DNA from 4 places in the Chryseobacterium sp. NFX27 genome. Region 1 is predicted to be linked to each of the others. Evidence: riboswitches for the same ligand, from Rfam matches in the RefSeq annotation. Region 1 holds a riboswitch; each other region holds the start of a gene.
The links. Region 1 has a riboswitch for cobalamin ahead of J4Q03_RS08220 (TonB-dependent receptor plug domain-containing protein). Riboswitches for the same ligand answer to the same signal wherever they lie in the genome.
Positions count from the first base shown of each region.

Region 2: it holds a riboswitch for cobalamin, as region 1 does, so the genes downstream of both, J4Q03_RS15965 (TonB-dependent receptor plug domain-containing protein) here and J4Q03_RS08220 (TonB-dependent receptor plug domain-containing protein) in region 1, are expected to answer to the same signal.
Region 3: it holds a riboswitch for cobalamin, as region 1 does, so the genes downstream of both, J4Q03_RS06515 (acyl-CoA thioesterase) here and J4Q03_RS08220 (TonB-dependent receptor plug domain-containing protein) in region 1, are expected to answer to the same signal.
Region 4: it holds a riboswitch for cobalamin, as region 1 does, so the genes downstream of both, metE (5-methyltetrahydropteroyltriglutamate--homocysteine S-methyltransferase) here and J4Q03_RS08220 (TonB-dependent receptor plug domain-containing protein) in region 1, are expected to answer to the same signal.

Region 1 covers NZ_JAGEKK010000006.1:5,043-11,137, reverse strand. Annotated here, with positions in the region: gene J4Q03_RS08245 (superoxide dismutase) at 1-380, shown strand, start outside; gene J4Q03_RS08240 (hypothetical protein) at 383-751, shown strand; gene J4Q03_RS08235 (MbnP family protein) at 1,003-1,830, shown strand; gene J4Q03_RS08230 (cytochrome-c peroxidase) at 1,847-2,869, shown strand; gene J4Q03_RS08225 (transporter) at 2,881-3,822, shown strand; cobalamin riboswitch at 4,023-4,208, shown strand; gene J4Q03_RS08220 (TonB-dependent receptor plug domain-containing protein) at 4,318-6,095, shown strand, end outside.
Region 2 covers NZ_JAGEKK010000015.1:69,335-75,429, forward strand. Annotated here, with positions in the region: gene J4Q03_RS15955 (CCA tRNA nucleotidyltransferase) at 1-697, shown strand, start outside; gene J4Q03_RS15960 (YncE family protein) at 855-1,898, opposite strand; gene J4Q03_RS15965 (TonB-dependent receptor plug domain-containing protein) at 1,912-3,753, opposite strand; cobalamin riboswitch at 3,786-3,960, opposite strand; gene J4Q03_RS15970 (cytidine deaminase) at 4,147-4,629, opposite strand; gene namA (NADPH dehydrogenase NamA) at 4,729-5,781, shown strand; gene J4Q03_RS15980 (DUF2752 domain-containing protein) at 5,790-6,083, shown strand.
Region 3 covers NZ_JAGEKK010000004.1:194,891-200,985, reverse strand. Annotated here, with positions in the region: gene J4Q03_RS06535 (PspC domain-containing protein) at 1-734, opposite strand, end outside; gene J4Q03_RS06530 (PadR family transcriptional regulator) at 746-1,075, opposite strand; gene J4Q03_RS06525 (XAC2610-related protein) at 1,367-2,050, shown strand; gene J4Q03_RS06520 (HD domain-containing protein) at 2,068-2,658, shown strand; gene J4Q03_RS06515 (acyl-CoA thioesterase) at 2,818-3,201, opposite strand; cobalamin riboswitch at 3,316-3,494, opposite strand; gene J4Q03_RS06510 (hypothetical protein) at 3,546-4,343, opposite strand; gene J4Q03_RS06505 (ATP-binding cassette domain-containing protein) at 4,435-5,097, opposite strand; gene J4Q03_RS06500 (endonuclease MutS2) at 5,505-6,095, opposite strand, start outside.
Region 4 covers NZ_JAGEKK010000002.1:285,602-291,696, forward strand. Annotated here, with positions in the region: gene J4Q03_RS03890 (winged helix-turn-helix transcriptional regulator) at 1-201, opposite strand, end outside; gene J4Q03_RS03895 (NADP-dependent oxidoreductase) at 442-1,443, shown strand; gene metE (5-methyltetrahydropteroyltriglutamate--homocysteine S-methyltransferase) at 1,495-3,828, opposite strand; cobalamin riboswitch at 4,228-4,411, opposite strand; gene J4Q03_RS03905 (Lrp/AsnC family transcriptional regulator) at 4,566-5,027, shown strand; gene J4Q03_RS03910 (carboxymuconolactone decarboxylase family protein) at 5,079-5,543, opposite strand; gene J4Q03_RS03915 (Lrp/AsnC family transcriptional regulator) at 5,647-6,087, shown strand.

The DNA of each region.
Region 1 (6,095 bases):
TCTGGACCGTTCTTACGCCTGTAAAAAATACACAGCCTTCTGAAAAACTGACTAAAGCGATTATGGAAACTTTCGGAAGTATGGATGCCTTCAAAGAAAAAATCAGCAAGGCAGGTGCAGACCGTTTCGGTTCAGGATGGGCATGGCTTTCTGTGGATAAAAACGGGAAACTATTCGTTTCTTCTACAGCTAACCAGGATAATCCTCTGATGGATGTTGTGGAAGAAAAAGGAACTCCGATCTTAGGAATCGATGTTTGGGAACACGCTTATTACCTGAAATATCAGAACAAGAGAGCAGACTATCTTACCGCGATCTGGAATGTGCTGAACTGGAAAGAAGTAAGCAAAAGATATGATGAAGCCTTAAGCAAGAAATAAAGATGAACTTAATTTGCAGCATATTCCTTACTCTTTATATGGTGTTCAGGCCTCTGATCCCATTGATGGAGTATGCTGTAAATTATGATTATATCTCTACCGTTCTCTGCATCAACAAAAGCAAGCCGGAGCTTCACTGTAACGGAAAATGCTATGTCAGCAAAGAACTGGCAAAAACGAATGACTCCGATTCTTCGCCTTTAAACAAAACAAAAAGTTCAGGACAGAAAGTTCTGGATATCTGTACACTTCCTGAAATTACAGGAATCCAGAAAACAGAGAAGCTTCTTCATCAAAATTTCAATTTTCTTTATGAAACAGCCTATTCTTTTCTGTTTCTGAAACCTATTTTCAAACCACCGGTTTTTTAAGTTCAAATTTTAATCATTACAAAACCACAAAGAACATAAAGACTTTTTTTAATCAATGTGATACATCTTATTTTAAGGGTAGTATGTAAAATAGGAGATTTTTAAAACTTATGTGTTCTTCTATGCAGTTTTTCACTACACTTTAAATAACTGAAGTGTCAAAAAACTTTTGTGCCTTTTGTGTTAAAAAAATGAATGGTCACCCATTCAAATGCATTTCTATTCATAAAATTTAACTTAAAAAATCAAAAATGAAAATTTTAAAATTTTTATCATTATTCCTTATTGCATTTAATGTATTCACATTGTCATCATGCCAAAACAGCGATGATAACGATCCACAGGATACTTCTACAGGGAACCTTCAGATCAAATTTGAAAACGGATTCAATAACCTTGGGAATATCGTACTCAACCAAACGGTACAGACTTCAGCTGCCGGGCAGAAGCATAACTTCTCAGCCGTAAAATATATCATCAGTAACATCACCTTGATTGATGAAGGCGGAAATGAATTCAAATACAATGAAAACAATCCGGACAAAGGCGCCTTCATCGTAGATCAGGCAGATGCAGTTGCAGGAGTTGTTTATCTCAATCTGAACGGAATACCAAAAAACAATTACAAAAAAGTAAAATTCGGACTTGGGATCAGTCAGAAGGCTTACCTGTTGGGACAGAACGGCCAGGCAGAATTCTGGACAAAAGCCAAACAGAAAGGAATGTCGTGGTCATGGGCAGCCGGTTATGTCTTTGTAAAGCTGGAGGGGAAATATGGAACAGCTTCCGCAGATACAGAATTCATGAATCATACGGGAAATATGGGAAATGTAACGGCTAATAATACTCCGGATCTTTACCGGGAAATTACGTTGAACCTTCCTACAACAGCCAGAGTAACGACTCAGATAAGACCCTCCATCCACATTCTTGCAGATCTTAATCAGTTTCTCAGTGGTAGTAAAACGCTTTCCCTCACTACAGAAAACAATATGATGATGGGCTCAAGCCAGCATTTGGTGGATGTTACGAATAACCTTACGGTAATGTTTAAAGTAGACCACGTTCACAATGATTAGGATTTTATTAAAAACAATGCTGCTAATCATTGCTTTTCTGAACTGTTTTTCATGTTCAGATGAGGTAATCCTGCCGCTGGAAAAAGATGAGGTCTATTCATTGCAGTTTCCATCTTACTTTCCTGAAATGACGTTCGATGCATCCGGCAATCCGGTGACTAAAAATGGAGTAGAGCTGGGGCGAAATTTATTTTATGAAGGAAGGCTTTCCAGAAATAATACCATATCATGCGGCTTTTGCCATATTCAGGAAAATGCTTTTACCCACCATGGTCATACCGTGAGCCACGGAGTTGATGACAGGATCGGAATCCGGAATGCACCACCTATTCAGAATATGGCATTTCTGAAAAGGTATATGTGGGATGGTGTGATCCATAATCTGAACGAACAGCCCATCATTCCGATCTCGGACGTGAATGAAATGGACAGTTCGATACCTGAGGTGATTTCTAAATTGAAGGATGATCAGAAATATAAAAAACTTTTCATGGCAGCGTATGGTGACGACAATATAACCGGTGAGAGAATACTGAAAGCTTTATCGCAGTTTATGGTAAGCATGATCTCTGCAGATTCGAAATATGACAGAGCTAAGCAGGGAAAAGAAAAGTTCACCTCTGAAGAATCTCAGGGAATGGCTCTTTTTGGCCAGAAATGTGCCTCGTGTCACAGCGGAGAATTATTTACAGATGAGAGTTTCAGGAATACAGGAATGTATTATAATACCCAGTTCAAAGATGCGGGACGTCATCGCGTAACCCTTGATCAAACTGACTGGATGAAGTTCCGTGTTCCAAGTCTCAGAAATGTAGAATTTACCGCACCTTATATGCACGACGGAAGATTTTACACCTTGGAAGCGGTCCTGAATTTCTATTCAGATAATGTGGAGGATAACCCTAATCTCGATCCGCAGCTGAAACAAAACGGACATGTCGGAATAGCGATGAACACCCAGGAAAAGCAGTTGATCATCGCCTTTTTGAAAACCTTATCCGATAAAAGCTTTATTTCTAATCCAAAATTTGCAGAATGATCATGATGAACATGAATAAAATAATCTTTATCCTCAGCTTGGCATTATCATTTATATGCCATGCTGAAACAGTTAACGACAGTATGTATATTGCAGAGGATGTTAACAGAGTCGTACTGGATGACTGTGATGCTTGCGGCTGTGCAGCAGGCAACGGTTCTTCCGGTTTTGAGTCTTTGCTGAATCCTCAGTTTATTGGGCTCAAATATTTTGCCCAGCATTATAAAGCCAAAGAAAACCTTTTTGTAAAAGACCTCACCCAGGATCAGTACTTCAATACCCTGCAGGTATGGGGAAAAATTCCATTGACGGAAAAATTATCGGTATATGCCAGCCTGCCATTCCATTTTCATGAGAAAAAAACAATGCAGGGCCATATCAATATTCATGGCCTCGGAGATCTGAACCTGATGGGAATTTACCGGATCATCAGTTCCAAAGATAATTTTCATCAGTTCAATGGTGGCTTGGGAATAAAAATTCCTTTAGGAAAATTTGACGAAAAAGGAGTTTCCGGTGTCAATCCAAGTTTTCAATTGGGAACGGGAAGCTGGGATTATCAGGCTGCCTTGAACTATAAATTTCAAAAGAATAAACTGGCTGTACTGGTCAATACAGATTATACAGTAAAAACCGAAAATAAAAAGAATTACCGTTTCGGAAACCAATGGAATTATGCAGCGACAGGTTTTTACCAGCTTGTGGCCAATGAAAAAACTATTTTCTCTGCCAAAGCCGGACTTCAGGGCGAAGTGTATGATAAAAACAAACAGTTTGATGAGGTTTTGCCGAACACGGCAGGAAGTGCATTATATGGAAAGCTCGGTTTTGAAGCTTCCTATAAAAGATTCAGTCTGGGCGGTGAAGTCATGCTGCCTGCTTATTCCAATCTGGCGGGAGGCGACATTGAAGCAAAATCCAGATTCAGTATTTTTATCAATTTTGGAATTTAATATCATGGTGGCTTCGAGAGCCTCAGCCACCAAATACAGTTTATTGCAATAGAAATAATTGTTTATTTCATTATATTTTCTAAAAAAAAGGTGGCTGAGGTTCTCGAAGCCACCTTTTTCATATATTTTAACTGTCTGCTGTTTTTCATAGTGTTGAGAATTAATTTATTATGCCGTTATTGCATATATTAAGTTATTTTCTATCTTTGCCGGAATCTGGTGCGCTGTAAAAAGCACTTAAAAGGGAACCCGGTGAAAATCCGGGACAGACCCGCTGCTGTAAGCTCCACATCAAAGTTTTTGAAAAGTATATCCACTGTTTTTTTAATGGGAAGGATTTCAAAAACGGAGTAAGTCAGAAGACCTGCCAGAAGATCAACGTTTGATGCTTTCGTGGAATAAAGCTTAGGACAACAACGATTCTGTGCAGTAACGGCTGCGCTTTATCTTTGCTATCTTATATCCATTAGCGTCAGCATTATTCTCAATGAGCTAATGGTCAGAAAATGTACTGCTTCCCAGTTTAAAAAAAGTGTTATTGCATTATTTGTGATGACATCTCAACTTATATTTTCACAATCCGGAGACACCATCAGGGAGAAAACCATTCTTCCTATCCAGCTTTACAAAAAAGATTTTAAAGAAATTCTTCCTGCACAGGTACTTTCCGGGGAACAGCTTGAGAGGCTGAACAGCCAGTCGGTAGCTGATGCTTTACGGTATTTTTCGGGAGTTCAGATCAAAGACTATGGCGGAATGGGCGGTCTGAAAACAGTTAATATCCGGAGTATGGGAAGCCAGCACGTAGGCGTTTTCTATGACGGTATTCAGTTGGGAAATGTTCAGAACGGAATCGTGGATCTTGGAAAATTTTCACTGGATGATCTTGAAGCTATTTCATTATATAATGGCCAGAAAAGTGAAATTTTCCAGCCTGCAAAGGATTTCGGATCTGCCGGATCTGTTTATCTTCAGCCTAAAACCCCTGTTTTTAAAGGAGATCAGAAAACCAATTTAATGCTTAAGCTGAAATTAGGTTCCATCAGTTTGTTTAATCCTTCCTTCCGCCTGGAACAGAAGCTTTCCGATAGAGTTTCGGCAAGTTTCAGTTCGGAATTTGTACAGAGTGACGGACTGTATAAGTTTAAATATGAAAAGAAAAACTCTGACGGATCTGTTGCCAATGATACCATTGCGAGAAGGTATGATTCCTATATCCGTGCCAAACGTTTTGAAACTGCTTTAAACGGGACAATTAATGATGGAAGCTGGAGTGTACGCGGTTATGGCTATATTTCAGATCGTGGAGTTCCCACGGCCATTGTTAATAATAATTTCAAGCCTAAAGGCCAGCAGATGCTGGATGAAAACTACTTTGTTCAGGCCAGTTTCCGCAAAAAGCTGTTTCCAAAATTTGAAACGCAACTGAAAGCTAAATTTGCCTATGACTATACCCGGTTTTTAGATACAGTGGATATAGCAAATACAGCTCTGCCAATAGATAATTCTTATGTTCAGAGGGAACTCTATTTTTCCAATTCCAATATATATTCTATTAATCAAAACTGGGATGTAAGTGCAAGCTTTGATTTTCAGTATAATAATCTCAATGCCAGTCTGAGGGATTTTTCATATCCCACACGCTATACTTCTCTCGTTTCTTTTGCCACAACCTATCAGTGGAGCCGGTTTAAATTTTTAGGAAGCGTTCTCGGAACTTTTGTGCATGAAGATGTGAAAATGAATTCAAAATCTCCTGATAAAACCGAATGGACTCCTTCCGCTTTCCTGAGCTATCAGCCCTTTGAATCAAAAGATTTCACCGTCCGGGCTTTCTACAAAAGGGTGTTCAGAATGCCTACTTTCAATGATCTGTATTATACAATGATCGGGAATGTGATGCTGAAACCGGAATACACGAATCAGTACGATGCCGGTTTTACCTACCAGAAACTCTATGATCATAAAGTTTTTAAAGGAATCTATGTGAAAGTGGATGGTTATTATAATGAAGTTGAAAACAAGATTATCGCTGTTCCTACCACCAATCTTTTCAGATGGATGATGGTGAATTTAGGTGAAGTGAAAATTATGGGTGCTGACGTAAATGTTCAGGCTGAATTTGATATTAATAAATTGAAACTGAAACCTTTGGTAAGCTATACTTATCAGCGTGCCGGAGACTATACTGATAAAAGCGATGATTATTTCGGTGACCAGATTTCCTATGTGCCATGGCATGCCCTGACCTTTACCATGATGGCAGACTATAA
Region 2 (6,095 bases), on a different contig from region 1:
GCTGATCGAGCTGAAAGGAGTGGAAGAAGTGGAAGGGCAGACTCATAAAGATAATTTCTACCACACGCTGGAGGTTGTAGACAATATTTCAGAGCATACGGATAACCTTTGGTTACGCTGGTCCGCATTGTTGCATGATGTCGGTAAAGCGCCAACCAAAAAATTCGTAGAAGGAACAGGATGGACTTTCCATGGGCATGAGTTTTTAGGCTCAAAAATGGTAAAGACCCTTTTCCATAGATTGAAACAGCCGTTGGGAAGTGATATGAAATATGTTCAGAAAATGGTGAAGCTTTCGTCACGTCCTATTGCCCTTATTACCGATGATGCTTCAGACTCTGCATTAAGGAGACTTTTATTTGATGCCGGGGAAGATCTGGAAGATCTGTTTACCCTGTGTAAAGCGGATATTACAACCAAAAATTCTAAAAAGCAGGACAGATTCAAGAAAAACTTCGAATATGTAGCGGTGAAGATCAAAGAAGTGGAAGAAAAAGATCAGGTGCGTAATTTCCAGCCACCAATCACAGGAGAAGAAATCATGCAGATGTTTGATCTGAAACCGGGAAAAGAGATCGGAATCCTTAAAGAAAAAGTAAAAGAAGCCATCCTTGAAGGCGAGATCCCCAATGACAAGGAAGAAGCTGAAAAGTTTGTTATTGCTGAAGCTGAGAAATTGGGATTGAAGTATAATTAAACTTAGAATATATAAAAAGCTTCGGCGGGACTTTGTCCCGCCGTAGCCTTTTTAATCATTGAAAACAAAATCAGGCCGCTTCGGAGAAGCGGCCTGAAAAAAAACACAAATGATGAAAAAAAATAAAATTTATAGATAATACCGAAGTATTAATGTCTTAGTTTGCATAAACTGAATTTGAGCCTATACCTGTAGTAAATGACCTGATAATAGCGCCTGAAGTATTGTAAACTACAATTTTGCTGGCTTGGGTAAACCCATTGGAATCAGAAGTGAAAATTTTGTCATTGATTACACTGAATCCATATAAAGCAGAATACGCATCAACACTGTTGGCTACAGTAAACAGCGGTGATGTAGGTGCTGTTGCAGCACTCATATCCATCTTGTACACATCCTTTCCGGAAGTGAAATAAAACTTACCATTGGCAATTTCAAGGTTCGTAGCATTGGCAATACCTGTTAAAGTAGTGGTCTTTGTAATGCTTCCCGTGCTTGAGATCTGGTAAATATAAGAATCAGCAGTTCCTGCAGCAATAGCATATACATTTTGGTTGCTGGAAATAATCTTATTGATGTTTCCTGCCGGCAACGTGATCGTAGACTGAACATCGTTGGTAGAAGTATTGATGTAAGTAATCTTATTTCCAAAACCAAATGAAGCATTCTGTACAAAGATATTGTTTCCCGCTTCTACAATTCTTTCAGCAGCATCGGTGAAAGTAATTTTTTTGATGAAAGAACGGTCTGAAGCTTTGTAGATGCTTACATACTTGGCACCTAAATATTTATCATTCGTTACATAAATATTGTTGTTGGCAAAAGCCATATATCGCGGAGCATTAAGTTCAGCGGTAATTTCGCCATTCGCTTTAAAATTATAGCGGTTTGCAATCTGGATCTTATTAGAGTTATTCAATAGCAGATAAGCATTTTCACCATTGAAAGCAACCATCTGTAAAACGTCACCTAATTTTGCTCCTCCGTTATTAAGGGAAAAAACATTATCCTGTTTAAGGTTCAGGTCTGCACTTACAAACGTTACGTCACCTTCAGGTTTTCCGAAAGTACCTTCATTAGCGATTAAAAAACCGTTGCCATAGAATGTTTCCTGCTCATCATCATTATCACTGCTACAGGACACGATGCCCAAAAGAAGTGTAAAAGCAAAAAGAAGAGGTAGAATTTTGTTCAGTTTCATAATATTTTTAAGTTTAAAAATTAATAGTTGCATACATACTGTAATTTCTCTTAGGCATCGGATACAGAGACACCGTCTGATAAACCGTATTGGTGACATTGTTCACTTTAAATCCTAAAGTGTATCGCTTGAAAAGTGCGGCAGAAATTCCGGTATTTAAAATAAAATAAGGATCAATAGCTGTAGACCTTTGCTCGTTCGTAGTCGTATAGGTAAGACCATTGAAAAGCCCCTGTGCGTATAGCTTAAGGAATGAATAGCCATACTCTATATTTCCGACAGCTTTATGTATCGGAACATACATCATCTGCATTTGAGTATTCTTGTTGACAGATTTTGAATAAGTGTACCCTGCATCCAGCTTCAGAGCATGATTTCCGAATTTCTTATTCCACTGAACCTGTGATTCCAATCCGTAAGATTCAACCCTGTATGTATTCACAGGAGCCCAGTATCCATAGGGAGTAGGAAGCCAGTTGATGAGATTTTTGATGTCCATGTAATAAGGACTTAATGTTATTTTAAAATCTCCCAGGCTGAACTCGTGGTTCATATCAATATTCGTGGATGTTTCAGGAAGCAGGTCCAGATTTCCTCCCGGCTGCCAGTAAAGATCATTAAAAGAAGGATATCTGAAATTTCTTGAAAAATTGACTCCCATACGATACCATTGTAAAGCATCCCATTTTCCCGAAAACGAATACAGAAGGGGAGAAGAAATATCCTCCACAAAATCCTTCTTGATCCCGGCTTCAAAACGAAGCTCCTTAGTGGCAAAATACCTGATTAAGCCGGATAAAGAACCTACATTTCTGCTGATGCTGCCAATTCCGGATTGATAACCTTCACCCTTATTCACCTGGAATTCCCCAATCGCATTAATGTTGATCTTTGGAGTGATGAAATAGTTGAAATCATTTTTGAAAATGTAGTTCTTTCCCTCTGCGCCACTTGCTTTAGGTTGGTTAAGACCTGAAAAATACTGGAAATTATCTTCCGTATAAGCTGCTTTTAAGCTGTTCGAAAGAGTACTTTTATTGATATCCCATGCAATTAAGCTTCTTAAAGTCTGTGCATTATATTTTGTTTTAGTGCCATTTTGTTCAAAAACAGGATAATGCTGTGATGCATCAAACATTTGATTCTGCCATGAAATGGTCTGGTGATCAGCAATTTTATAAGAAGCTCCGATGTTGACCGAAGTGTTATAGTATTTTCCGTTAATATTGTGAAATCCAGTACTTCCTACGATAAATTCAGGGACCTTATAATCATTTTGGCTTGTGAAATAGCTTCCCGAAACCTTAACACTTAATTTATCATTGCTGAAAGAAGCCTGCAGAAAATTATTATACGTATCAAAAGAGCCCGCCTCCGAATAAACAGAAGCCTTGAAACCCCTGTTGAAATCCAGGATATTATTTAAATGAATACTTCCTCCAACAGCTCCACTGCCATAAACAACACTTCCTCCGCCAGCTTTTATATCAATCTGATCATATCCGAAAAGTGGAATATTATTCACATCTCCCTGGCCTAAAAAGCTGGAATTTATGTTGATCCCGTTCCATACAAAAGCAGTCTGCTGAGCTGTTGTTCCCCTGAATGAAGGCGAAGAAACAGCCCCACGTCCATTTTCTTTCACATAAATAGAAGACTGAAAGCGTAAAATTTCAGAAAGATTGGCTGAATTTTTTTCGAGATCTTTTGGAGTGAGCGTGCGTACCGGATGAAAAAGTTTCACCTTGCTCATCTGGCTGTCGAAAATATAAATGGTGTCAACCGCTTTCTCCTGTCCGAAGAGAAAGCTGCCATAAGACGAACAAAGCAGTAATAAAGATCTTTTTATATCCATACTATTTTACTTTTCCTCCGAAAGTAATAACGTTTTTAGTTATAATTCTGGCAGGTCTCCTGACTTTCGCTTTCTGTACCTTCCCGTATGAACAGTGGTTTTTTACAGAAATCTTATTGCGATTTACAGTTGCGGGGACAGTTTGGGAGTTACACCCAATTCCCTATTATTTCCAAAATGCTGGAAACCAAAATTTTTGCAAAGATAACTTTTTAAATTTATTGCACAAAAAGACAAAAAGTCAATTGTGAATGGTCAATATTAACAATTCACTTGTAAATAAAATTGACCATTGACAAAAGTCTGGTATTTGAAATCTTGATTCTTGGTTCTTAAAACTTTAATTCACCATTCACTTGCGAAGCAAAATTCACTATTCACAAAATTACACCTTTACAAAAACGATGAATCAAAATAGAACGGCAACAGATCTTTAATAGAATGCACCTTTACCACTTCATCATTCATGCTTGAAAAATAAAGGATAATGTTTTCGTTCTGTTTCGTTTCATATTCTATTAAGCTTTGCCGGCAGGCTCCACAAGGTGGAATCGGAGGATTTTTCTCATGAAATTCCTTAGGACCTCCCACGACAAAGATTTTCTTCACCTTAACATCCGGAAAATTGGCTGCTACCCAGAAAAGAGTCGTTCTTTCTGCACAGAGTCCCGATGGATAGGCTGCATTCTCCTGGTTGTTACCGGAGTAAATTTCACCGTTTTCCAGTAAGACGGCACATCCTACAAGGAAATTCGAATAGGGCGCATAAGCATTTTCACGGGCTTGTATTGCTCTTTCAAATAAGGTTTTTTCTATATCGTTCAGTTCACTGCTGTTTTTAAAATGCTCGTAACTGATCTGTATGTCTTTTTTCATATATTAGTAAGACTAAAAAGGGGGCCAAATTTACTTCTTTTTCATCACTTCGACAATGTTTTTTTTATTCATCATTAAATTGAAAATCAAAAAAGTAAAATGTTATATACACCAATAAAATTTAGAAATATAGAATTGAAAAACAGATGGGTAATGTCTCCCATGTGTATGTATTCATGCGAGAATGGATTGGCTAATGATTTCCACTTTGTCCATTACGGAAGCAGATCTCAGGGCGGTACAGGCCTTATCATGGTTGAAGCTACGGGAGTAGAGCCACGCGGAAGAATTACCAACCACTGTATGGGAATCTGGAATGATGAGCAGGCAGAAGAACTTAGAAAAATTGTCGATTTTGTCCATTCCCGTTCAGAAAGTAAAATTGGGATCCAGCTTGCCCACGCCGGAAGAAAAGGTTCCACATGGAATAACCTGCAGATCCCTGTTGAAGAAGGCTGGGAAACCGTTGCACCAAGTCCTATTCCTTATCATCCTACTGAAAGGGTTCCGCATGTTCTGACTGCTGATGAGATCAAAGAACAGGTACAGAATTTTAAAGAAGCAGCAAAAAGAGCTGTAAAGGCCGGTTTTGACGTGATTGAAATTCACGGCGCTCACGGATATCTGATTCATCAGTTTTTATCACCGCTTTCCAACATCAGAACAGATGAATATGGTGGAAGCTTTGAAAACAGAGTCCGTTTTCTTTTGGAAATTGTTGATGCTGTCAACGAAGAGCTGGATGAAGATACAGCACTTTTTGTAAGAATTTCCGGTACTGAATATGCCGAAAACGGATGGGATATCAATGACAGTGTAAAGCTTGCAGAAATTTTAAAACAGCATTCTGTAGACCTTGTAGATGTCTCAAGCGGTGGAAATATCCATGGTGCAAAAATATCTGTATTTGACGGCTATCAGGTTCCTTTTTCATCCCAGATCAGAAAAGAGGCCGGAGTAAAAACCGGAGCGGTAGGATTGATTACAAGGGTGGAACAGGCTGAAGAAATTCTGGAAAAAGGAGATGCAGACCTCATATTCGTGGCAAGAGAAATCTTAAGAAACCCATATATTGCCGTTCAGGGTTCATTTGAGATGAAAGAAGAATGCTTTTTCCCGCACCAATATACAAGAGCGAAAATTTCATCATAAGATCCGGAATGAAAATTGAAGACTTTATGCTCACCTGTCCCAGCAAGAAATTTCTGGGAATAGAATGTTTGGGGTGCGGTGCTCAGAGAGCCATTGTATTGGTATTTGAAGGCCGGTTCTCAGAAGCCTTTCATCTGTATCCGGCCGTTTATACACTGCTCCTGTTCTTTTTTACCCTGGGATTGAGTTTTATAGACAGAAAAAGAAAATACGGTAACATCCTGATGATAATGATTGCTGTAAATCTGGTTATCATGATCGTATCTTATTATTATAAACATTTTTACATGCATTCTCATTGATAAAAATAAGCT
Region 3 (6,095 bases), on a different contig from region 1:
ATTAATGCGAAGATTCCTCCCAGGATATATCTTATTACATTCCAGATTCCGCTTCCTGCATTGTTGATATAAGGTTTGTTTTCGATGTAAATTTCTCCGACTCTCTGAGTAGATTCGTTGGCAAACTGAACCAACTTATTAGACTCATTCTTAAGATTGTCGAAGTTCATAGGCTTTCCCTTCATTTTCAGGAAATCTGCAGCTGTTTCTGCTTTTGGAAGTACGATCCAGAGAATTACATAAAGAAGGCCAATCAGTGAAGAAGAAATAGCTGCTGTGAAGATTCCCAATACGAAGATTCCCAGCCAGATAGCTCTCATCGCGGTAATGTCCATTCCTACATAATAAGCAAGTCCTGCACATACCCCGGCGATTTTTTGTCTTTCAGGGTCACGGAACAATTGCTTTTTATCTGTATATTCAGTACCTGAAGTGTGGGTCTTTTTAGAGTTTTTCTCAGAAAAATAAGCTTCTTCCTGCTCTTCGATCTTTTCAGGGGTTCCGATCTGTGCAATTACTCTTTCTACATCAGAATCATTTACAACTTCACGTTTTCCTAAAGAATCTCTGAAGATTTCTACCATTCTTATTTCTATATCATGCATTACCTCCTCCTCCTCTGAAGCATCCAATGAGCTTCTCAGTGCATTCAGGTAATCGCTGAGCTTTATATATGCGTGTTCTTCTATAGTGAAAGAAAAACCTGCGAGTCCTATTGAGAGTGTCTTGTTCATAGCTTTGTTTTTTAAATTTTTTGAGTAATTTGGTTTACTGACGCTGTCAGCTCTGCCCAGGTATTTTGAAGTTCATCCAAGAAAAGCTTTCCTTTTTCTGTAATCTGGTAATATTTTCTTGGTGGTCCTCCTGTAGATTCTTCCCATCTGTAGGAAAGGAACTCGCCGTTTTTCAGTCTTGTAAGGAGAGGATAGAGGGTTCCTTCCACTACATCCAGTTTTCCTTTTTTAAGTTCATCGATAAGGTCGGAAACATACATTTCACGATGGTTGATGAGACTTAAAATACAGAATTCCAGAATTCCTTTGCGCATTTGCGCTTTGGTATTTTCAGTATTCATCTTTAATAAGTTTTGTTAATTAGTTATAGTTTCAGAATAATGTTCCTAGCTAGATGAACCTATTCCGATTTTACATTACAAAGATATGTAATTAAAATGGTAATATGCAATACAAAGTAGTGAAATTTTTTAAATAAATAGTTTAAAGTATTGATTTTCAGATTAATAAATTTTAAGTTGAAATTTATATAATTGAGAATAAATTTAAAATCAACCGAAAAAATAACAAATTGTGACTGATGATTCGTATTTTTGTTTTCAATTGTACGGATTTCAATTAATGTACACCAAATGATAAATACATCTCTTTTTTACCGGTCTTTATATACGCTGCTGTTGCTCGGGCCTGTGTGCTTCGGGCAATATCGTTTTGCCATTGAAGATGCATCCAAGAAGTATAATGCAGAGGTTACCGTTGAAGAATGTCAGACTGATGCCTGTAGGAATAAAGCTGCTATCATACTGTTCAGTAAAAGTGGAGAGAAGCTGCAGACTCTTGCTTCCGGAGATTTTATCATGTATTTTAAAGAAGGAATAAAGCCGTCCAACACTGGTATAGTAACACTAACTCACGAAATGGTCCACGATGATCCTCTGGTTTTTGGAGATTTTAATTTTGACGGGACAGAAGATGTAGGCATAAGAAACGGTAGTGGCGGAAACTATGGCAGCGCTTCCTTTGATGTGTATGTTTTTAATTCCACGAAGAAACAATTCGTCCTGAGTAAAGAACTTACTGAAATTGCCAGTTCCTACCAGGGAATGTTTGATGTAGATCCCAAGCGGAAACGATTGACCACTTATGCCAGATCTGGGGCTTCCTTACATTACACCTACGAATATCAGGTGATTCCCAATAAAGGATTAGATCTGGTTTACGAAAAAATTGGAGATTTCAGTGAAGAACCTCCAAAAGTAACCATAAGAGAAAAGATTAATAACAAGTGGGTGGTTAAAAAATCAACCGAATATTAATAGTATAATAAATAGAAATGAGAATACAGAAGGAGATCGATTTTATCCTGGCAGTTGATGCCCTGAAAAACGTACAGAGAAGAAATTATAATGCCGATGATTCAAGAAGGGAAAACACAGCCGAACATTCATGGCAGATCATTATTTTGGCGCAGATTCTTTATCCATATGCTAAAAACCGTGCAGATATTGATCTTTTAAGAGTTATAAGAATGCTTTCTATTCATGATTTAGTGGAGATAGAAGCAGGAGATACTTTTCTTTTTGATGAAAAAGCGATGGTAGGGAAATTTGAAAGGGAAAAAATTTCAGCGCAGAAAATCTTCGGAATCCTGGATGAACCTTTACAGACCGAGTTTTTTGAATTATGGCTTGAATTTGAGGAAGAAAAAACACCGGACGCTATTTTTGCCTGTTCCATTGACCGTATCATGCCGTTTATCTTAAATTCTCACACTTCAGGAAAAAGCTGGACGGAAGCAGGTGTTACTGAAAAGCAGATCAGAAATATGCTGGAAAATGCTATTAGAAGGGCATCAGATGAGATGGGAGAGGCTTTTGAGGCATTACTGATCCGAAGTTTGGATACTGAAAAAGTTGTCCGGTAGATTTATCTCAAAGCAAAACTGAGATTTTTAAATTGCCGTTCTTTTTTAAGATAAATAAAGGCCTTTAACTTATCAATGCAATACAATTTTTATAAATACAATTGTATTTATACCTTATAAATAGTTTCGGGCGGCCAAAGGCCGCCCGAAACTATTTATTTACATTATTCTGATCGGTTTTTTAAACTCATCAATAGCCACAAAAGTAAAATCACCTACAATGGCTCTTTCTCTTTCATAAGAGTACATCTGCTCTGTATAGATTTCTACATTCACTTTCATACTTGTTTTTCCGACATAGGATACCTTTCCGATCAGTTCTACAATAGTTCCTGCGGGAATAGGCTTTTTAAAATCAATTTTATCGCTGCTCACGGTTACCACTCTTTTTCTTGCAAAACGGGTTGCCGTGATAAAAGCTACTTCATCCATCAGCTGCATGGCAGTACCTCCGAAAAGAGTATCGTAATGATTGGTAGTGTTGGGGAAAACCGCTTTAAAAATGCTGGTTTCGGATGCTGCAATTCTTTCTTCTGTAGTCATATTTCATTATTAATTAATGCGAAATGAAATAGATCAAAATAACAGAACAGTGACAGGAATTATAGGAATTCCTGAAGCAGTCCATCAGATCAATAACTTCAAATCGCGAAAGTTTCTTGTTTAAAGAAATAGGCAGGTCTCCTGACTTGTAACATCTTTTATCTCCTTCCCGTGCCCTGCACAGTGGATCCTTGATAAAGATTTCAGTTACTTACAGTTGCGCGACAGTCCGTGATTTTCACACGGTTCCCTTTTAATCTGCGTTAAGCAGAACCAGTTTCTGTGATGAATTAGCGTTAACTTTTTCAGTGCAAAAATAAGAATATTAAAGTGAAAAATGACAATTATTCCGGACTATTGTAGATAATCTGGCTCATCACGCGTCCTTCCTTGATGGTCCAAAGCGTGACATATCTGTTCTCACCCGAGCCGTTGATCATATAAAGATAAATATGATCTTTGTCAAGAGCCGTTACTCCAACATTATTGAAATCCATGGTAGGCTGGAACATATTTTTAATAGCTTCCCTTACAAATACTGAGCCTCTTCCCGGCTGCTGAACTCTGATGGATTTAATCTCCGTCATCCCTTCCGGAAGCCCGTTTTTGATCCCCCAGGGCTTTACTTTATCAATCGTAAGGATCTTTCCATCAGCATCTTTTTCCTGCTTTCTATAACCGGCATTGGATGGATAAACATCAATAACTACCTTGGTTCTCTGTGAAGTAGGTATTTTCGGATTACTGTTGTCTGTGAAGATCAGTGATTTTCCGTTCTTGGATTTAGAAGGAGTAAACTGAGGAAGCTGGTCTATAAAGGCAATACGCTCCTTGTTGACCATTCCTTCCTTCTCAAGATTCTCATATCTCACAAAAGGTTTTTCATCATCCTGCTTTTCAGGATATTTTATCCATACCCATTCCGTTTCTCCCGGAGCAGGTTTTACATAAACAAATACATCACCTTTACGCATCCGGATCTTATCTACAATTTTTCTGTAGTCATCCTTGTGGACACGTACGTTGGCATAGCCTTCTTCAGCTTTTACAACACCAAAAGGAACTTTATTCTGTCCTTTGACAAATGCTACGGAAAAAAGACTGAAAGCGGAGAGGTACAATGCTTTGTTGATGGAAATCATTTGATGAAATTTTTTGATCCCTCAAATATATAAATTAAATGTTTTTTTGTTTAATAAAATATAATGGTATTTAATTAAAATGATAAAATTCTTAATTTTTAGGAAGATAATTAAATTGTTGCAGTTCTTTAAGATCTTTTACCTTTCTCAGATAAGTGTCCGAGAGAAGATAAGTATCATCAGCCATATTTAGAATGCTCATATAATTATGATCGGAGATGATGATTCCTTTGTTTGGTGTCTGGCTTTTAATAATTATTTCCATTTCGTCCACGGCTTTTGGGAAAACTCCGCTGAAAGGCTCATCCAGTATCACGAACTCTGAATCAGAATAGGTGATGATCAATGTTTCAACAATTTTTTTCTCACCGCCTGAAAGGTTTCTTGAGGTTTTATTTAAAAAAGGCTGTATCATTTTTAGGTCGTAAAGCTTTTCTGTGTTTTCCCTGGTACAGAATAAAGGAATAAGCTTTCTGATTTTGCATTCTTTCGGAAGAAAAGAGGATCGCTGTGGCAGATAGGCGATTTTATTTTTCCTGTCGGACTGGTTTTTAAGAATGGTGTCATTAAGTTTGACAAACTGTGTATCGCCTTTAATTGTTCCAAAGATGATTTCTAATAGGGTCGATTTTCCACTGCCTGACGGGCCGAGAATACCTGTGGTTTTTCCGGTTTCACAGCTCAAATAAATGTCCTGCAGGATTTTTCTTCCACCAAAAGATTTGGTGACACTGTCAATGTGCAGCCTGCTCATAGGAATTTGGCAGCAATTTTAATAATTAAACTTAATGATAAAGTGATTCCCCACAAAAACCATTTTGAAAATCCAAAGTTGGCATAAAAAAAGTATTCATCTTTAAGCCTTATATCATAAATATAGAAGTGGAGGAGAGGAAAGATCAGAAAAAAGCACAGACCAAAATTTTCAATATTGAATTGACTTAAAAATAAGGCCAAAAAAGAAAATAAGACGGCAGGAATTATTAATTTTCTATAAAAAATCCAAAGTACCGTAAGGCTTTTAATCATAATTCAAAAATAATAAAAATTCATCTGCATATTTTATGTTTAAATATATCACAGCTGTTTATTGTTAAAAAAAATAACGCTGAAAAAATCAGCGCTATTTTTATAAGTTTTAAGCTGTAAATTTACAAATCATCAGATCCTTTCCAGCTCATCTGCATTAATTGTCGTTTTAAAAGTCCCGTAGTTCACGATCACTTTATTCTTGGAAATTTTCTCAATGGTTCCAACACTGGTACTTCCCGGAATACGGACACGCTGACCTTCTTTCATCCAGACGGCACGGTCGGTTTTACGTTTTTCTTCCAGCTTTTCATTGGTTTCAGCAATCTTCTCGATTACATCTTCCTTTTTAAGCTGTTGTGTGATCTTTCTTTTAACAACCTGAAGACGTTTCGATTCATCTTTATCAGCGCCTATTTTTCTGAATTTTTCCTGTTCCAGCAGTTTCACAAAGTCCTTTACAACGTCTTTTCTCGATTTGCCCTTTACGTAGCTGTCGATAAACGTTTCAATCTTATTTCCAAACTGAAGCTTTCGGTGTTCTTCTTCATATAGTTTTTGGAAGCTGAAAAGCTTTTGCTGCAGCTGCTCGTTCAGCTTCTGAAGGTTGTCGCGTTTGTCTTCCACAGATTCCTTCCTTTCGGCAAGATCGGTTTTCAGTTTTTCAACCTCAAATTTTTCCTGCTGAAGTTTTACGATCGTCTTATCAAGATTGACAATATC
Region 4 (6,095 bases), on a different contig from region 1:
GATAAGCTTGTTTTCTTCCAGCATAAGAAGGCGGGAAGCCAGAATATTGGTGGCTATTTTTTCTTCAGATTTCAGGAAATCTCCATAAGTGCACTGTTGGGCATACAGAAGGTCTCTTATAATAAGCAGTGACCATTTGTCTCCCCAGATATCCAGTGAGCAACTGATAGGGCAGTCTGATCTTTTTTTTGAAGCTGGCATAAAATAAATCAATAATTTAAAAAAAAATAACTTGCAATTTAAAAGTTATTGCATAGATTTGTACTTGTAAAATGCAAGCGAATTTAGTGAATTAAATTTTAAAATACAATGGAGAATGTTCTTTTTAACACTTAGCCAGTAATCACAGAAATGACCGCAGAAAGAAGTGTTAAAAAATGTCTTCTAAAAATTTATAAATTCAAAGAAAGCAGAACAGATTCTAAAATAAAAACTTAAAGCATGAAAGCATTTAGTATTAGCCGTTACAAAAAAGACAGTGAGCTGCAGTTGATAGATCTACCCGAACCGGCCGTCGGAGAAAATGAAGTTTTGGTTCAGATTTACGCTGCAAGTGTCAATCTCCTGGATTCTAAAATAAAAAGCGGTGAGTTTAAACTGATTTTACCTTATAAAATGCCGTTGATTTTAGGTCACGATGTTGCAGGAGTCATCACAAAAGTAGGCTCAAAAGTAAAAAGCTTTAAAGCAGGGGATAAGATTTATGCAAGGGCAGCAGATTTTCATATTGGGACTTTCGCGGAATTTATTTCTGTTAATGAAAAAGATATTGCTTTAAAACCTAAAAATCTGACGATGGAAGAAGCAGCATCAATTCCGTTGGTGGGTTTAACGGCCTGGCAGGCTTTGGTTGAAAAATCTAATGTTCAGTCCGGGCAGAAAGTTTTTATTCAGGCCGGCTCCGGTGGTGTCGGAACTTTTGCTATACAGCTGGCAAAGTATTTAGGGGCAACGGTTGCTACTACGGCCAGTGAAAAAATTTTTGAACTCCTAAAGAACCTTGGCGCAGACGTGCTGATCGATTATAAAACACAGAATTTTGAAGATATTCTGACTGATTATGATGTTGTACTGAACAGTCAGGACAGTAAAACTCTGGAAAAATCATTCAATATCCTGAAGCCAGAGGGGAAAATTATTTCAATTTCCGGTCCGCCAACTCCTTTATTTGCCAATGAATTTAATATGCCCTGGTACGTAAAATTGGCTGCAAAATTGTTGAGCCGTAAAGTCAGAAGAATCGCGGATAAGCAAAATAGTAATTACTCCTTTCTTTTCATGAAAGCTGACGGAAAGCAGTTAGCAGAAATTACAAAGCTGATAGAAACCGGAGAGATAAAACCTGTTATCGACAAAGTTTTTTCATTCGGAAACACTAATGAAGCGGTGAAATATGTAGAAAGTGGCCATGCAAAAGGAAAAGTAGTGATAAAAATGCTATAAATATTTGACCAAAACAAAAAAAGCAGGAGCTTAGAAACTCCTGCCCCAATACTATTGATTAGCTAAATTCTCTTCTTTATCAAAAGCTTTTGCTGCTTCTTTTGCTGCTTCTACCATCGCAATCAATGCCTTTTCAGTTTCATCCCAATGGCGGGTTTTCAATCCACAGTCAGGGTTTACCCAAAGCTGCTGAGCGGGAATAACAGCTTGTGCTTTTTTCAGCAATTCAACCATTTCTTCTTTTGACGGAACTCTCGGCGAATGAATATCGTAAACGCCCGGACCTATCTCATTCGGATATTTGAAATCTGCAAAAGCATTCAGCAGTTCCATCTGGCTTCTGGAACATTCTATCGTAATTACATCGGCGTCCATATCGGCAATATTCTGGATGATGTCATTGAATTCAGAATAACACATATGCGTATGGATCTGCGTTGCATCTTCAACACCGCTTGCTGAAATTCTAAAGGCCTCAACCGCCCATTTCAGATAATTTTGCCAGTCAGATGTTCTCAGCGGAAGGCCTTCTCGAATCGCCGGCTCATCAATCTGAATAATTCTGATTCCTGCTTTTTCCAAATCATTTACCTCATCACGAATGGCCAGTGCAATCTGTTTACAAGTCAAAGAACGGGGCTGGTCGTCACGCACGAAAGACCATTGAAGAATCGTCACAGGACCTGTAAGCATTCCTTTTACCCATTTTTGAGTTAAAGACTGAGCATATTGGGACCAGTAAACAGTCATCGGCTGCGGTCGGTGCACATCACCATAGATCACCGGAGGCTTTACACAGCGGCTTCCGTAGCTCTGCACCCATCCGTTTTGGGTAAAAGCAAACCCTGAAAGCTGTTCCCCGAAATATTCCACCATATCATTACGCTCAAATTCTCCGTGAACTAAAACATCAATGCCGATTTCTTCCTGCCAGCGGATCGTTCTTTCTGTCTCTTTCTTAAGAAGATCATCATATTGCCCGGCAGTCAGTTCACCTTTTTTAAATTTTGATCTCCATGCTCTTACTTCCTTAGTTTGAGGAAAAGAGCCGATAGTTGTTGTTGGAAAGAGAGGAAGCTGCAAAACTTTTTGCTGTTCCTCTTTCCTTATGCTGAATGGACTGTTTCTCCTGGCATCATCTACAGTTGTTACATCTACGCGGTCTTTTACTTCCTGGTTATGGATCAACGCTGAGATTTTGCGGGTGTCAATTGCTTTTTTATTTTCGGCATACTGCTGTAAAGCCTGATAATCTGCTTTTCCGGATGCCAGCTTTTTCAAGGCAACAACTTCATCAACTTTTTGTTTGGCAAAAGCCATCCACTGCTTAATTTCAGGAGATAATGTCTTTTCATTGGTCTCAAGATCCAAGTCAAAAGGTGAGTGGAGGAGTGAACAGGAAGGGGCTATAAAAACTCTTTCTGAACCAATTGCATGTACTGCTTTTTCGATGAAGCTTAAAGATCTTTCAAAATCATTTTTCCAGATGTTTCTTCCGTCTACAATACCTAAGGATAAGCTTAAAGTTTGTGGAATGGTATTTAAAACCTCATCCAGCTGTTCAGGACAGCGTACAAGATCAATATGCAGAACATCCGCAGGAAGTGAAGCCGCCAATGAAAGATTGTCTTTTAAACCTTCAAAATAAGTAGCAAGAATAAAGATAAGATCCGGGAACTGTTTTCTGATTTCAGCATAAGCAGACTGGTAGATTTCTTTTGCTTTTCCGGTGAGATCCAGGCCTAAAAACGGTTCGTCAAACTGAATCCAGGTGGCTCCGTGGTTTTCCAGCTCTTTTAAAATCTCAATGTATACCGGAAGCAGGTTTTCTATCAGATCGAGCTTGTCAAAACCTTCTTCTTTTTCTTTTCCAAGAAGAAGATAGGTAAGAGGACCTAAGATCACAGGCTTGGCATTTATTCCGGCTTCTTTTGCACTGATGAATTCACTGATGATCTTTTTGGAGAATAATCCGAACTGTTGGTTCTTCTGAAATTCAGGAACAATGTAATGGTAATTGGTGTCAAACCATTTTGTCATTTCCATGGCGGTAATGTCGAGACCGTCTTTCTGATAGCCTCTTGCCATTGCAAAATACAGATCAAGTTCGGAACCGGAGGCTCTTGAAGCAATCTCTTTGTAGCGCTCCGGAATGGCCCCGACAGTCAGAGTCATATCCAGAACCTGATCATAATAAGAAAAATCGTTGCAGGGAATAAGATCGATTCCTGCTTCCTGCTGAATTTTCCAGTTTTGAAGGCTGATGTTTTTCCCGGTTGCCAGGAGTTCATTTAGTGTTGCTTTGCCTGACCAATACTGTTCGCAGGCTTTTTTGAGTTCTCTGTTGCTACCAATACGCGGATAGCCAAGTAGGTGTGTTTGCATTTTTCTTTTTAACTTTTAATTAAATAATAATGTAAAGTTCTTAGAGATGCTTCACAATGCCGCCGAAGAAAGTGATTTTTAGAAATAGAAGAGATACAATTAGGACGTAATTTTTCTTCAAATAAGAGAGTTGGCTTAAATATTTATTTTTTGACGCAAAGTTTTACTTCAACATACTTTATATTCTAAGAGGACAAAGACTTAATCAATACATTGAATTGCTGAAGCGGAAGTTTTACCCATAAGCTTCATCAGTGACAAAGTTGCAGTTCTTTGCTCCTTAAAATAAGAAGTCATCATAAAAAAATCTTTGCGTTTAAAATCAAATCAATTTAAATTTTAAACCCAATACGTTCAAAGTATCATCTGTATGACTTAAAAGCTTCAGTCCGCGAAAGCATTGTCAATTCAGAACAGGCAGGTCTCCTGGCTTGTAACGGTTTTATCATCCTTCCCGCTGTTGCAGTGGATATTCCCTGATAAAAACTTTTGATGTGTTACTTACAGTTGCGCGACAGCTCGTGATTCTCACACGATTCCCTATTAATCTACGTTATGTAAAACCTCTTCTGTTTGATGAAGGATGTTAAAGAACAAAATCTGTATCAAAGGTATTGATTAAAGTGAATTGATTGGCTTGGCATTATAAATTCAGAATATAATTTGGTTTAATACCGGTTTTGAAGTTGAAAATTCTGTAAATTTGAAAAACATAACCTCAAAAAGAATATTATTCTGTGGAAAGACTTGACGATAGGGATCTTCAATTGCTCAGGATCCTGCAAAAGAATGCTAAACTGACTGTAAAAGAGATTGCAAAAGAAGTAAATCTTTCTCCTTCACCTGTTTTTGAACGGATGAAAAGACTGGAGCAGGAGGGATATATCAAGCATTATGCAGCGGTTCTTGAAGCAGAAAAACTGAACCGGGGATTTACTGTTTTTTGCCAGATTAAACTTAAAATTCATGACCGTTCCGTAGGAAATCAGTTTGTGGAAGATATTCTACAGATTGATGAAATTGCCGAATGCTATAATATTTCAGGAGATTTCGATTTTCTCCTTAAAGTTCAGGTAAGAGACATGAAACATTACCAGGATTTTGTATTCAATAAGCTGGGTTCATTAGACTCCATCGGAAGTGCACATAGTACTTTTGTGATGGCCGAGGTTAAAAATATTCATGGGGTAAGTATTTAAAAACAAAATCAGCACCCGAAAACGAATGCTGATTTTAAATCATTCAATTTTTCAATCTTTATATAAATTCAATTGTTCCATTTCCACCACTGCATTTTTTTGATATTCTTCTGTCAGATTAAATATTTTTCCCAATTTCTGGGAAGCGCTGATAAAACTGATAAACGTGCAGAGCTCCGAAATTTCTTTTTCGGAAAAGAATTCTCTCAACATGCTGAAATGATTTTTGAGTATGGAACGGTGATCTTTATAGAACAGCTCTGCGAAGCTTACCGCCACAGAAATTTTAAGATCTGACTGGTTGAAATCGGGTCTTCCGCCTTTTACCATACAGTATTCACAGCCATTGCCAAATGCAAGTGTTCTTCGAACCTGTTCCAGCAGGTCAGGGTCTAAACTTGTATTTTTAAAGAAAGTCTCTTCAAGTCTGTTCCAGTGGTGTAATATTTCTGGGTTGTGGCCGATAAGTTTTTCAAATGGTGTACTTCCATGGTCTGAAAATTCGATTGTTGTCATTTTTTTATGACAAATTTCTGTGTATTGTGTATAAATTTAAAATGAATTTAAGGGTAAAATTTTATAATTTTGATTGTTTCTACGGATTTAAATAAGAAATACAATGAAAATAGTTTTAGACGAATTTGATCATAAAATTTTGAAGTTGCTGACTGAAAATTCCAGGTTGAGTTATGCCGAAATAGGCCGCAAAATTTCCCTTTCTCAGTCTGCCACAAAAGAGAGGGTGCAGAACCTTACCGACACCGGTGTTATCAAAAGTTTTACAGTAGATATTGATTATGGCCTTCTCGGATACAGCCTGAAAGTTATTATTCATCTGAAGTTTAAAAATGATGAGTTTAAAATATTTATCGATCACCTGAAAATGTTTCCGGAGATCATCAGCTGTAAAAGGATCACAGGTGAATACTGCCTCATTGCTGAGTGTGTTTTAAAAGACAGTTCCCACCTCGAAAATATTATTGACAGGCTGATAAAATTTGGAATTCCTTCTACATCGGTTCAGCTGTCTGAAATAAAAGCGAACCATTTTCTGTCCTAAAAACCATT